Regions from separate parts of the Aquitalea sp. ASV11 genome, predicted to be linked through region 3. Evidence: predicted binding sites of a transcription regulator. Region 3 holds the regulator's gene; each other region holds the start of a gene.
The links. Region 3 encodes FNR, which switches genes on or off when oxygen is low (the NO sensors DNR and NnrR bind a similar motif). Its sites were predicted from a motif close to TTGATNNNNATCAA; they were not measured.
Positions count from the first base shown of each region.

Region 1: a site for FNR is predicted at 1,308-1,321, ahead of JHD62_RS16105 (DUF3149 domain-containing protein). Genes of this name have one in related genera too.
Region 2: a site for FNR is predicted at 2,801-2,814, ahead of cobA (uroporphyrinogen-III C-methyltransferase). Genes of this name have one in related genera too.

Region 1 covers NZ_JAELUD010000057.1:35-4,689, reverse strand. Annotated here, with positions in the region: gene JHD62_RS16115 (NAD(P)H-binding protein) at 1-81, opposite strand, end outside; gene JHD62_RS16110 (CDP-6-deoxy-delta-3,4-glucoseen reductase) at 123-1,157, shown strand; gene JHD62_RS16105 (DUF3149 domain-containing protein) at 1,401-1,538, shown strand; gene arcD (arginine-ornithine antiporter) at 1,917-3,356, shown strand; gene JHD62_RS16095 (arginine deiminase) at 3,429-4,655, shown strand, end outside.
Region 2 covers NZ_JAELUD010000059.1:19,029-23,683, reverse strand. Annotated here, with positions in the region: gene JHD62_RS16520 (hypothetical protein) at 1-1,188, opposite strand, end outside; gene JHD62_RS16515 (DUF2249 domain-containing protein) at 1,185-1,397, opposite strand; gene JHD62_RS16510 (hemerythrin domain-containing protein) at 1,394-1,822, opposite strand; gene cobA (uroporphyrinogen-III C-methyltransferase) at 1,894-2,730, opposite strand; gene JHD62_RS16500 (cytochrome c) at 2,893-3,318, shown strand; gene JHD62_RS16495 (cbb3-type cytochrome c oxidase subunit I) at 3,351-4,655, shown strand, end outside.
Region 3 covers NZ_JAELUD010000008.1:5,176-9,830, reverse strand. Annotated here, with positions in the region: gene JHD62_RS04445 (RNA methyltransferase) at 1-311, shown strand, start outside; gene JHD62_RS04440 (DUF1853 family protein) at 289-1,221, shown strand; gene JHD62_RS04435 (flavodoxin family protein) at 1,218-1,676, shown strand; gene fnr (fumarate/nitrate reduction transcriptional regulator Fnr) at 1,802-2,548, opposite strand; gene hemN (oxygen-independent coproporphyrinogen III oxidase) at 2,661-4,067, shown strand; gene JHD62_RS04420 (Rrf2 family transcriptional regulator) at 4,164-4,637, opposite strand.

The sequences.
Region 1 (4,655 bases), on a different contig from region 3:
CAGCACTTTCCAGTGCTGCACGAGTCGGGGCAGGGCCCGTCGGGCGACATCACCCATGCCTGCAATCAATAAAGTACGCATAGGCTGCATCTTACCGAGATTTGGAATAATAAAGGTACCCAATGACTTCCCAGGTCAAAGTGCTCCCGAGCGGGCATACGTTCAGTGTTGAAGCGCATGAAACCATTCTGGAAGCGGCTTTGCGCCAGAATGTCGGTCTGCCTTATGGCTGCCGCGATGGTGCCTGTGGCGCCTGCAAGGGCAAGGTCGTGGAGGGTGAGGTCAGCCAGGATGGCTATCAGGAAAAAGCCCTGCCGGAAAACGAACGCATCCAGGGCATGACCCTGTTCTGCTGTGCCCGCCCGCAAGGTGATATCACCATTGAAGCCCGTGAAGTGGCCGGTGCTGGTGACATCCAGATCAAGACCCTGCCGTGCCGCGTGGAAAGCATGGTGAAAATGCACGACGTTGCCGTGCTCAAACTGAAATTGCCGGTTTCCGAACGCCTGCAGTTCCGCGCCGGTCAGTACATCGACATCCTGATGAAGGATGGCAAGAAACGCAGTTTCTCCATTGCCAATGCGCCGCATGATGATGCCTTCCTGGAGCTGCATATCCGTCATCAGCCCGGTGGCAGTTTCTCCGATTATGTCTTCACCCAGATGAAGGAGCGCGAAATCATGCGCTTCAAGGGCCCGATGGGTTCTTTCTTCCTGCGTGAGGATTCGGACAAGCCCATCATTTTCGTGGCCAGCGGTACCGGCTTTGCGCCGGTCAAGGGCATCATCGAACACGCCATTCATCACGGTATCCAGCGTCAGATGGTGCTGTATTGGGGCGCACGCACCAAGGCAGACCTCTACATGGCTGAACTGGCCGAGAGCTGGCAGGCCGCGCATGCCAACATCACCGTGATTCCGGTGTTGTCCGAGGCGCTGCCGGAAGACGAATGGCAAGGCCGTACCGGCTTTGTACATCAGGCGGTGCTGGATGATTTTGCCGACCTGTCCGGCCACCAGGTGTATGCCTGTGGTGCTCCGGTCATGGTGGAGTCTGCCCATCGCAGCTTCATTGCCGAACGCAAGCTGCCGGAAGACGAATTCTTCTCTGACGCCTTCTTCCTGTCCAAGGACATGGGTGGTAACAAGCAGCCCTGATCTGCCAGTCCTATGCCATCAGACAGCCCCTGCCATGCAGGGGCTTTTTCATTTTGTACTTACCAGGGAAATGGCCGCTCTGCGGGGTATGTTCGGCATCGTTTTGTTTTTGTGGGACTTTCCAGTTGTCCGCAGGACGCGGACAGATTGTTGACTTGCGTCAACATCCACATTATTTGTAGGGTTATTATGACCATCGACTAATCAATCAAGGCGGCAAACGCCAGCTATGAGGAGTGGGAGATGGAACTGCTAGGTCAACTTCTTTCCGACGATGTCGGTGTTCTGGGTTTGGCAACCATTGTCTTTGCTACTGTGGTGGTATGTGGTGTGATTTTTGTCATCAGTCGTAAGGTGAAGAACGCAGGACCGAACGACTGACAGGTTTAGCACCAGTTGGTGTGTGTCCAGATTTCCTCTTGATGTGTGTGTTGGTGGATACGGTGGTGGGCCGTATCCATTTTTTTTGCCTGCCGTTTGTCTATCAGTCTTTATTGAAAAATAATTTATTGAAAATTACCAATAAAGAACAAATGCATATAGATAAATCCAATTTGGATAGACAGGCCGCTCTGCCTATAACCCAGCCATCTTTCTGCTGTCGCCCTTTTTTGTTCCTTTTTTTCATTTGATCCTGATCAAACATATGTAGCTGCTTTCTGGAATCGGAGCGCTTCGATGACTATCATTGCATCATTGAATTAGAAATTAATAATATACAGATAGTTTTCAGGTTAATGTATTTCACGGAGAACGAAAATGTCCACTGATACAGAAGTGCAAGGTGGCGGAGCACCCAAACTGAAACTGGGTGCACTTACCGCACTGGTAGTGGGTTCCATGATTGGCGGCGGCATCTTCTCGCTACCGCAAAACATGGCGGCAGGTGCCGGCGCCGGCGCCATCATCATTGGTTGGGCCATCACCTTCCTCGGCATGCTGACGCTGGCATTTGCCTTCCAGATGCTGGCCAACCGCAAGCCCGAAGTAGAGGGCGGGGTTTACGGTTATGCCCGCGCCGGTTTCGGTGACTACATGGGCTTCAACTCGGCCTGGGGTTACTGGATTTCGGCCTGGATCGGCAACGTGTCCTACTTTGTCGTGATGTTCTCGGCACTGGGTTTCTGGTTCCACGCTTTTGGCGACGGCAACACGCCAACTGCCATCATCTGTGCCTCCATCCTGTTGTGGGGCCTGCATTTCCTGGTATTGCGTGGCGTGCATGGTGCGGCATTCATCAACACCATCACCACCATTGCCAAGCTGGTACCGCTGGCCTTGTTCATTGTTCTGGTGGTGTTTGCTTTCAAGATCGACACCTTCAATCTGGACTTCTGGGGTAATCCTAAGCTGGGCTCCATTGTCGATCAGGTGAAGAGCACCATGCTGGTGACTGTATGGGTGTTCATCGGTATCGAAGGTGCGTCGATGTTCTCGGGCCGTGCCGAAAAAATGAGCGATGTGGGCAAGGCTACCGTGGTGGGTTTCCTGTTGACCATTGCCCTGCTGGTGGCGGTGTCGGTCCTGGCACTGGGCGTGATGACCCAGCCGGAACTGGCGGCACTGAAGAACCCCTCCACCGCTTATGTGCTGGAAAAGGCCATTGGTCCCTGGGGTGCCAACATCATGAATGCTGGTCTGGTGATTTCGGTAGGTGGCGCGCTGCTGGCCTGGACGCTGCTGGCTGCTGAAGCACCTTACCTGGCAGGCAAAGACGGTGTGATGCCGCGCATCTTCGGCACCACCAATGCCAACGGTTCCCCGGCAGCTTCGCTGTGGCTGACCAACGGTCTGATCCAGCTGTTCCTGATCATCACCCTGTTCAGTTCGGCCGGTTACCTGGCACTGCTGTCGCTGGCTACCTCGATGATCCTGATTCCTTACCTGCTGTGTGCCGTGTATTCCTTCATGGTGGCCCGGCGTGGTGAAGGCTACCAGGCTGGTGAAGGCAAGGGCCGTGACCTGAGTATTGCCGGTATCGCCAGTGTGTACGGTGTATGGCTGATCTACGCCGCTGGTGTGAAGTATCTGTTCCTGTCGATGGTGCTGTACGCCCCGGGCCTGCTGTTCTATCTGTGGGCCAAGAAAGAACATGGCGAGAAACCGTTCAAGGGTGCCGAAGCTGTACTGGCCGCCATCATCGTGGTACTGGGCGCCATTGCCGCCTACGAACTGATTACCGGTCAGCTCACCCTCTGACCTGAAAATAATACGGTGGAGCGCCGATAGCGCGCTCCCCGACTCCCTTACCCGAATTGCAGGAGTTTGATCATGACAAAATTTGGTGTTCATTCCGAATGCGGCAAGCTGCGCAGCGTGATGGTGTGCCGTCCGGGCCTCGCCCACAAGCGCCTCACCCCCGACAACTGCCACGACCTGCTGTTTGATGACGTGATCTGGGTGGAACGCGCCCAGAAAGACCACGCCTACATGGTTGAACAGATGCGCGCTCGCGGCATCCATGTGATCGAAGCCCACGACGCCCTGGCCCAGGTGCTGGACGACAAGGCCGCCCGCAGCTGGCTGCTGGACCGCAAGGTCAAGGCTGACAACGTCGGTATCGGCATGCTGACCGACCTGCGCAGCTGGCTGGACGAAATGCCGTCCACCCAACTGGCCGAGCACCTGATCGGCGGTATCGCCAAGTTTGAACTGCCGTTCGACCCCAAAGGCCTGTTCGGCGGCTATCTGGACCAGTCCGAATTCGTCATCCCGCCGATTCCCAACAGCCTGTTCCAGCGCGACCCGTCCTGCTGGATCTACGAAGGCGTGACGCTCAACCCGATGTACTGGCCGGCCCGCCGTCAGGAAACCCTGATCCTGCAAGCCATCTACCAGCACCACCCCTACTTCGCCGGCAAGGTCAATGTATGGTGGGGCGACTGTGACAAGAACCACGGCCCGGCCACGCTGGAAGGCGGCGACGTGATGCCGATCGGCAACGGCGTGGTACTCATCGGCATGGGCGAACGCACCAGCCCGCAAGCCGTGGTGCAAGTGGCCCGCAATGTGCTGGGCAAGGAAGGTGGCGCCACCCGCGTGATTGCCTGCCAGATGCCCAAATCGCGTGCTGCCATGCACCTGGACACCGTGTTCAGCTTCCTCGATATCGACCTGCTGTCGGTGTTCCCGGACGTGGTCAACGAAATCGTCTGCACCAGCATCTACGCCGGTGACAAGGAAGGCGAAGTCCGCTTCGAACGCCACGACGGCGTGCCGTTTACCGAAGTGGTGCGCCAGGCACTGGGCCTGAAGGAAGTGCACATCATCCAGACCGCCGGCGATGCCTACCAGCGCGAACGCGAACAATGGGATGACGGCAACAACGTGGTGGCCCTGGACCGCCGCGTGGTGGTGGCCTACGACCGCAACACCTACACCAACAAGCTGATGCGTCAGCACGGTGTGGAAGTGATCGAGATTCCGGCCTCCGAACTGGGCCGTGGCCGTGGCGGTGGTCACTGCATGACCTGCCCGATCATCCGTGACGAAGTGAAG
Region 2 (4,655 bases), on a different contig from region 3:
CAGGCTGAACATGGCCAGTGCGCTCTGCCAATGGGCTGGCCGGCTACACCAGGCCAGTGCTGTCAGCAGCCACAGCGCATGCAGGCCGGTCAGCCACCGCACGGCTTGCTCGGAGAGGAAACCATGCGTGGCGGGCAGTACGCCGCGCGGGGGCTGCAAGCGTTGCAGATGCAGCCAGGCCAGAAACGGGGCAATTTTACCCAGCATGCCCAGCACGCAAGCCAGCCCCAGGCCACCCAGCCACAGCACGCCACAGTACAGCGGCAGGCTGGTGCTGGCAGGCCACCAAGGGGCGGCGAGGGCGCATGACAGTCCCGAAAGCAAAGCCAGCATGGCCAGCAGCCAGCTCAGCCACAGGGGGTCTTGCTGGCGGCGACAGCGGCGCAGCTGCTGCAGGGTGAGGCTGGCAAATGCGGCGGCGGGAAGACCAGCCAGTACCAGCCAGCCACTTATCTTGTCCTGCTGCCACAGCAGCAACAGGCTGAGTGCCAGCAGCAGCACCGACTGGCCGGGCAGCAGCCAGCGGCTGGCGGCAGGGTAGGGCGGAGACACCAGAAACATGGGGATTACGGTCTGGCTGACGGCCAGCAGCAAGGCCAGCAACCAGCCCAGGCTTGTCCACAGCACATGGCTGTGCAGCAAAGGCAGGAAGGGCAGCTGGAGTTGCCCACCCAGTGTCAGTACCAGCAACAGGCCCAGGGTCAGCGCCACGCCCAGCCCGATCAGGGCCAGACGCAGCCCCTGGCTGGTGGCATCACGCGCCGGGCTGCGCCACAGGCCGGGCAGCGCATGCAGCAGCAGCGCCAGCCCGGCACTGTAAGCCAGTAGCGCGCCGGTAGTCAGCCATGGTGCTGAAAAGCCATGACTGAAGCCCCAGCACAGGCAGGCCACGCCAGATTGCCAGGCTGGAAACACCCGCCACCACAATGCACGCGGGCGAGGTGTGCCCACCCCGGTGGCCACGGCCAGTAGCTGCAAGATGGCACCGAGCATGGTGTTGCCCAGCACGCCCAGTGCCAGCAGGTGGGTAAGGGTGACAATCAGCGGATCGAAGCGGTTGGCAAGGACAGTGTTGCCCAGCAGCAGGGTGAGCCCGGTGATCAGCAGCCAGGCGAGGCTGGCTGCAAAAAAGCTGCCCGGCAACCAGGGTGGCGGGGCAGCTTCGTAAGACAGCCAGGCCTGGCTCATGGCCGGCTCAGGATCAGGATGACGCCGCCGTCACCGGACAGTTCGAAACGGAAGTCCAGCCCCTGTTGCTGTAGCAGTGGCAGCAGCGGGCTGGGATGGTGCGGCAGGATGTAGGCCGCTTGCTGGCCCGGTGCCAGCCCGTCCGCTTCGTCCAGGATGATTTCCATCGGCTGTGGCGGCGGCAACTGGCGCAGGTCGCGCGGGCTCATGCGGCGGCTCCGGCGGCAACCAGGTCGGCAAAGCCGGTAATGTGCTGGCTGCACATGGGGTAAAGAATGTTTTCTTCTTTCATGTTGTGCTGCTGCATCAGGATAAGCAGCGTGTCGGCACAGCCCAGATAGTCGCCGGCCTGCTCGGATGACAGCAGCTGCGCCATGTCCTGCATCAGTGCGCGCATCTGGCTGTGTTCGTTGCGCATTACCATCGTGGGGCCCATCTGGCTGCCGGTGGCGGCTTCGAAGGCCGGAAACAGGCTGTCTTCTTCCAGCGCAAAATGTTGCAGCATGCCGTTGTGAAAGGCTTGAAACACGGCCCGGGCCTTGGGCCAGTCGCTCTGGCGTACCGCTGTTTCGGCGATGGCGAAGTCGGCATCGCACAGGCGATGTTGTTCGGTCAATTGCTGGATGGCATTCATGGTGCTTTGCCTTGGCTGAGGTTGATGGTGAGCAGTATTGACCTTTGACGCGTCGGCCTGAATGACCCGTATCAAGAAATCACCGCTTGCTGGCGCAAGGCCTGCAACTGTTGGTGCAGGCTGACCACGCTGCCGATGATGAGGAGCGCCGGGCTGGCAATCTGCTGATCGGCAATCAATTGCGCCAGTGTAGCCAGCTGGCCACACACACAGCGCTGGGCACTGCTGCATGCCCTTTCCACGATGGCCACCGGCGTGGCCGGGTCGCGGCCATGGGCCAGCAGCTGGCTGGCGATATGGGCGGCCTCGCCCAGTCCCATATACACCACCAGGGTCTGCTCCGGCGTGCTGTGCTGTGTCCAGTCCAGCGCGCTTTCTCCCTGACGGCGATGGCCGGTGACCAGGCTGCAACCCTGGGCATGGTCGCGATGGGTAAGCGGCAGTCCCAGTGCGGCGGCGGCACCCAGCGCGGCGCTGATGCCCGGTACCACCTCGCAGGGGATGCCCGCTGCCGCCAGCGCCAGTATTTCCTCGCCACCCCGGCCAAACAGCAAGGGGTCACCGCCCTTGAGCCGCACCACGCGCTGGCCGTTGCGGGCAAAGTCGATCAGCAACTGGTTGATGTCCGCTTGCGGCAGGGTATGGCGGCTGGCGCGCTTGCCCACACAGATGCGGCTGGCCTGCGGCGGAGCCAGCCGCAGTATCTGCGGGTCTAGCAGATGGTCGTACAGCAGTACATCGGCCTGGCCCAGTCGCTGTACTGCGCGCAGGGTGAGCAAGTCCGGGTCGCCGGGGCCAGCCCCCACCAGGCAAACGCTGCCGGGGGCAAATACCTTGCTGTCTCTTGGGGTGGAGTGGGGGCTGCCAGCCAGCGTGGGCGGCAGCGGGGGCAGGGCTGGACGGTGCATGCAGACTCCCGGGCAAAGGCTTGCCAAATGATGATGCCGCCAGTGTAGGAAGGAGGGTGGCCGGGAATCGTTGATACGAATCAATGCTATCGGGATGCCTGAATCCGTACATTTCGCCCCAGGTACCGGACGTGCCGGTGCAAGCACTTTGAGGAGGACGTGATGAGCGCGAGCTTCACCAAATCGACGGCCCGCAACATCTTTTACGGTGGGTCGGTGTTCTTTTTCCTGTTGTTCCTGGGGCTGACGCTGGATACCACCATGGCCCTGCCCAGCCATAACGCCAAGGCCAAGCTGACTGATGCGGCGGTGCGCGGCAAGAAGATCTGGGAGACGCGCAATTGTGGCGGCTGCCACACCTTGCTGGGCGAGGGGGCTTATTTCGGACCGGAGCTGGGCAATGTCTATGTGCGCCGTGGCCCGGATTTCATCAAGGGCTGGATGAAGGCCATGCCCACCAATGTACCCGGTCGCCGCCAGATGCCGCAGTTTCATCTGAACGACGGCGAGCTGGACGACGTGGTGGCCTTCCTGAAGTACACCTCCGAGATCAATACCAATAACTGGCCGCCCAATATCCAGGGCTGAGCGCACCAGACCAATCGCTGACGGAGATAAACATGAGCAATGCAAGTGCGGCGACGCTAGCGGCTGAACAAGCCCGTGCGCCAGCCCAGATCAAATACCGCTCGCAGGCGGTGGCCAAGCCTTATTTCATGGCGGCCATCGGCCTGTTCATCGGCCAGATCCTGTTTGGCCTGATCATCGGCCTGCAGTATGTGAAGGGGGACTTCCTGTTCCCGGCCATCAATTTCAGCACCGCGCGCATGGTGCATACCAACCTGTTGATTGTCTGGCTGCTGTTCGGCTTCATGGGAGCGGGTTACTTCCTGATTCCGGAAGAATGCGAGCGCGAGCTGTACAGCCCGAAACTGGCCATCATCACCTTCTGGGTGTTTCTGGTGGCCGGTGCGCTGACCATTGTCGGCTACCTGGGCCTGCCCTATAACGTGCTGGCCCACCTCACCGGTAACGACCTGCTGCCCACCATGGGGCGCGGTTACCTGGAGCAGCCGCTCATTACCAAGGTGGGTATTGTGCTGGTGGCGCTGTCCTTTTTGTTCAACCTGTCGATGACGCTGCTGTCCGGCCGCAAGACCAGCATCAGCATCGTGATGCTGCTGGGGCTGTGGGGCCTGGCCATCTTCTTCCTGTTCTCCTTCGTCAACCCCAACAACCTGGTGCTGGACAAGTACTTCTGGTGGTGGGTGGTACACCTGTGGGTGGAAGGGGTGTGGGAGCTGATCATGGGTGCCATGCTGGCCTTCGTGCTGGTGAAAGTGACCGGGGTGGACCGTGAAATCATCGAAAAATGGCTGTACCTGATCATTGCCATGACGCTGATCACCGGCATCATCGGTACCGGTCACCATTATTTCTGGATCGGCACACCGGCCTACTGGCAGGTATGGGGTTCCATCTTCTCCGCGCTGGAGCCGGTGCCCTTCTTCATGATGACCATGTTTGCCTTCAATATGGTCAAGCGTCGCCGCCGTCAGCACCCCAACCAGGCCGCCACGCTGTGGGCGCTGGGTACTGGTGTGATGTCCTTCCTGGGCGCTGGTGTGTGGGGCTTCCTGGGGACGCTGTCGGTGGTGAACTACTACACCCACGGCACGCAGCTGACTGCTTCGCACGGTCACATGGCCTTCTATGGTGCTTACGCCATGGTGGTGCTGACCATGATTTCCTACACCATGCCGCTGCTGCGTGGCCGTGAAGCCAACAGCCCGCAAGCACAGAATGTGGAAAAACTGGCGTTCTGGGTGATGACCCTGTCCATCGTCGGCATCACGCTGTGCCTGACCGCTGCCGGGGCGACACAGGTGTGGCTGCAACGCATGTCCAGCGCACCGCTGTCCTTC
Region 3 (4,655 bases):
TCAACCTGGCCATGGCAGTACAGGTGATGACTTACGAGCTGTTCAGCCATACCGGCGTTGATGTGGAATACCTGCGGCCGGAAAGCGAAACCGCCAGCCTGGGCGAGGTGGAAGGCTTCTGCCAGCATCTGGACCAGACCATGGACGCCATCGGCTACTACCGCCGCCGTAACAGCGAGCGACTGATGCGCCGCATGCGCGCGCTGTTCAACCGGTCCGGCATGCTGCGCGACGAGGTGGACATTCTGCGTGGACTGATGAAGCAGATCCAGCGCGTGGCAGACGGCCATGAGCACGGCGGCGAATCCTGATTGCGGTTTTTATCTGCCTTACACGCAGCCTGCGCTGCGTGATCTGGCTTTCTTGCTGACCGCCCCTTCCCCCTGGGATAGTGGCTGCAATCTTTCGCCACAACGCCTGCTGGGCCCGGATGGCCCGGCCTTGCTGGCCGCACTGGAACAAGACCCGGCACCGCTCTATGCCTGGCTGGCCGAGCAGCCCTGTCGCCGTCTGGGCCACTATGCCGAGCGCTTGCTGGCTTTCTGGTTTCACCTTGCGCCCCATATCGAGCTGGTGGCCGCCAATCTGCCGCTACGGGACGCCAGTGGCCGCACCATTGGCGAATTTGATTTCCTGATCCGGCTGGATGGCGAACCACTACACGTGGAGACTGCCAGCAAATTCTATCTGCAATTGGGTGCCGGCCCGGACAGCCTGGTAGGCCCCAGTCTGCGCGATGCCTGGCTGCTGAAGGCGGGTAAATTGCAGGCGCAGTTGCAGTTGTCCCGCCACCCCTTGGCCCGTCGCGTATTGCCGCCAGGCTTTGTGGCCTGCGCCAGTCAGGCCCGGCTGGCCGGCTGGTTTTTCTATTCCCGCCCGACACGTCCCGCCCCGCCACTGGCTGCGGATCAGCTGCAAGGCTGGTTCAGCCCGCTATTGCAGCCCTGGCCCAGTACCAGCCCGGCATCACGCTGGTTGTGGTTACCACGCTTGAACTGGCTGGCTCCGGCCCGTGTGGCCGAAGCCGAAGTGCGCGAACAGCACAGCCTGCAGCAGGAATTGCGCCAGGCCCTGGTGCCGCAACTGGTGGCAGAGCTGCTGCCGCTGGGCGATGGCTACTGGGAGGAGGTGGCGCGCGGTTTCGTGGTGCCGCCAGGCTGGCCCGAAGCAACACGCCTGCAAGCATTGATGGCCACGTTGCCAGGGAGTCCTGCAGCATGAAGCGCTTGCTGTTGTTGTATGCCAGCCAGACCGGCCGCACCTTGCAGCTGGTTGACGCCGTGCGCGCCAGCGTAGCGCAACTGGCGGATGACCTGCAGTTCAACTGCCTGCCCGCCGAGCAGGCCACACTGGATGACTTGCTGACAACAGACGGCATCGTGCTGGCAACGCCGGAGAATTTTGGCTATATGGCGGGCAAGATGAAAGATTTCTTCGACCGCACCTTCTACCCCGCGCAGGGCCTTACCGAGGGGCTGGCCTGCCTCTTGCTGGTGTCCGCCGGTAACGATGGCATGGGGGCTGTGTACGCCATGCGGCGCATCATCGCCGGCTATGGCTGGGACGAAGTGCTACCCGCCGTGGTGGTACGCGGCGAGCCGGACGCCGCGCAGCTGGCTGAAGTGGCGGAACGGGCCGAGCAACTGGTGGCCGGCATGCTGATCGGGCGCTGGTAATACCTTGACCGGAAGAGTTAGTGCTTGCGGAGAATGGCGTGCCTGCCCGGATGGGCGGAAGATGCAAAAAGGGCGGTAAGGCGCATTGCGCCCACCGCCCGGATGGCTGTTACCGTGCTGTCGGCTTACACGCCGTTGGCGTGGGTACAACCGGAGATCAGGTCCTTGAGTGCATCGGCCTTGATCAGCTGGATGTGCTTGTGGTCCACGCTTAGCCAGCCTTGTTGCTGGAACTTGGATAGCGTACGGCTGACGGTTTCCAGTTTCAGGCCGAGGAAGCTGCCGATTTCCTCGCGGCTCATGCGCAGGATGAAATCGTTGGCGGCAAAGCCGCGGGTGGACAGACGCTGTGACAGGTTCAGCAGGAAGGCAGCCAGACGTTCTTCTGCCTTCATGTTACCCAGGAGCAGCATGACGTTCTGGTCACGCACGATTTCGCGGCTCATCAGGCGGAAAAAGTGGTGTTGCAGGCTGGGAATGTCGCGCCCCAGGCTTTCCATGCGGTTGAAGGGCAGTTCGCAGACTTCGCTGTCTTCCAGGGCAATGGCGTCGCAGCCATGCACATTGGACGAGATGCCATCCAGGCCCATGAGTTCGCCGGACATCAGAAAGCCGGTGACTTGTTCACGACCGTCCTGGCTTGCCACGCTGGTCTTGAAGAAACCGGTGCGCACGGCAAACAGCGATTTGAAGGCTTCGCCACTGCGGAACAGGTATTCACCGCGCTTGAGGCGGCGGCTCTGACGGATAACTGCATCCAGCTGTGTCATTTCGTCGCGGTTCAGCCCGATGGGCAGGCAGAGTTCGCGCAGACTGCAGTTGGAGCAGGACACCTTCAGTGCGTGCAGAGTGTGTTGGTGTTGGTCTGACATCGCGTGTTTTGTACAACCCTGTAAAGAAGCTTGACCCTTGTCAAAGCGGAATTCGCACGTTTTCCGCAAATTTACCAGTCCACCTGACGTTTGACTATCAATACCCGACGACATGCACACCACCCATCCGTTTTCGCCTACCCACTGTGAGTTCGACCGAGCATTGATCGAACGTCTTGATGGTTCCGGCCCAAGATACACTTCTTACCCCACCGCCGACCGGTTTACCCCGGCATTCGGTGAGAAGGACTATAAACACTGGCTGAAGCAACGCCACCTGGGCATGCATCAGAACGCAATATCATTGTACGTTCATATACCGTTCTGTAATACGGTATGTTACTACTGCGGCTGCAACAAGATCATTACCAAGGACAAGAGCCGTGCCGACCGCTACCTCGATTACCTGGAAAAGGAAATCAAGCTGGTTGCCGCCTCGCTTGGCTGCCGGGAAAAGCTGATCCAGCTGCACTTTGGCGGCGGTACGCCGACCTTTCTGTCCGACGAGCAGCTGGACCGCCTGATGACCATGTTGCGTGCCCACTTCGAATTTTTGCCGGAGGGAGAATATTCCATCGAGATCGACCCGCGCAAGGTGGGTCGTGAAACCGTGCATCACCTGGCGCGACTGGGCTTCAACCGCATGAGCGTGGGCATTCAGGACTTCGACCCGCAGGTGCAAGCCGCGGTGAACCGGGTGCAAAGCGAGGAAGAAACGCTGGAGGTGATCGAGGCTGCGCGCGAAGCCGGCTTCAAGTCGGTCAGTGTGGACCTGATCTACGGCCTGCCGCTGCAAACCCGCGAGTCGCTCAAACGCACGCTGGACAAGGTGATTGCCATTGGCCCGGACCGGCTGGCGCTGTACAACTATGCCCATTTGCCCACCGTGTTCATGCCGCAACGGCGCATCAACGAGGCGGACCTGCCAGCAGCCAGCACCAAGCTGGACATCCTGCAGGACGCGGTAAAGAGCCTGGCGGATGCAGGCTATGTATTCATTGGCATGGACCACTTTGCCAAGCCGGAAGATGACCTGGCCATTGCCTTGCGCCAGGCGCGCCTGCAGCGCAATTTCCAGGGCTATTCCACCCATGCCGACTGCGACATGATCGGCCTTGGCGTGTCGTCCATCGGCAAGGTTGGCCCCTGTTACAGCCAGAACGAGAAAGACCTGGACAGCTATTACGCCGCGCTGGACGAAGGCCGGCTGCCGGTAATGCGTGGCATGGTGCTGGATCAGGACGACATCCTGCGTCGCGGCATCATCCAGGCGCTGATGTGCCGCTTCTCGCTGTCGGTGGAAGCCATCGAGCAGGTGCACGGCATCAATTTCGCCGAGTATTTCGCTGCCGAGTTGCCAGCCATCCGCGAGTACCACAAGCTGGGCCTGCTGACCTTTGACGGCGACTTCCTGATGGTGGAGCCCAAGGGGCGTTTCCTGATCCGCAATATCGCCATGCTGTTCGACCGCCATTTGCGTGAACGGGAAACCAAGGCGCGATATTCCAAAACCATCTGACGGTTTTGTTCAGACTGTTTAAAGGGTTATCCCCTAAAAAAGCAGCAAAAAAAGCCCGCAGGTAGCGGGCTTTTTCATTGAAAAAGTGATGGTTTTTTACAACACATCCGGTATGGTTTTTCCGGCTGACTGTGCTTTAGGACTGCGATGCAGACGAATGATGGCCTCGCCGGTAGGGCTGGCAATCACGTCGCGCAGCGTATAACTGTCCAGTGTGCTGAAAAATGCCTGCATGCCCACATCCAGCATGGCCTTGAGCTGGCAGTCCTGACGCAGCGCGCAAGGCGGTTCGGCGCAGTCAATCAGCGGCACATTGCCTTCCAGCGTGCGGATGATGCCGCCCAGGCGGTAATGCTCGGGCGGCTGGGCCAGCGCCAGCCCGCCACCCTTGCCACGGCTGTTGTTCAGCCAGCCTTGCACGCCCATGAAATGCACCACTTTCACCAGGTGATTGCGCGACACCTCGAATCGTTCGGCAATTTCGCTGATGGTGACCGGTTGCTCCCGGTCGCGGTGCGTCAGGTACATCAGCACGCGCAGGCCAAGGTCGGTAAAGCGGTTCAGTTGCATGGCAGTAAAGTGGGCTGG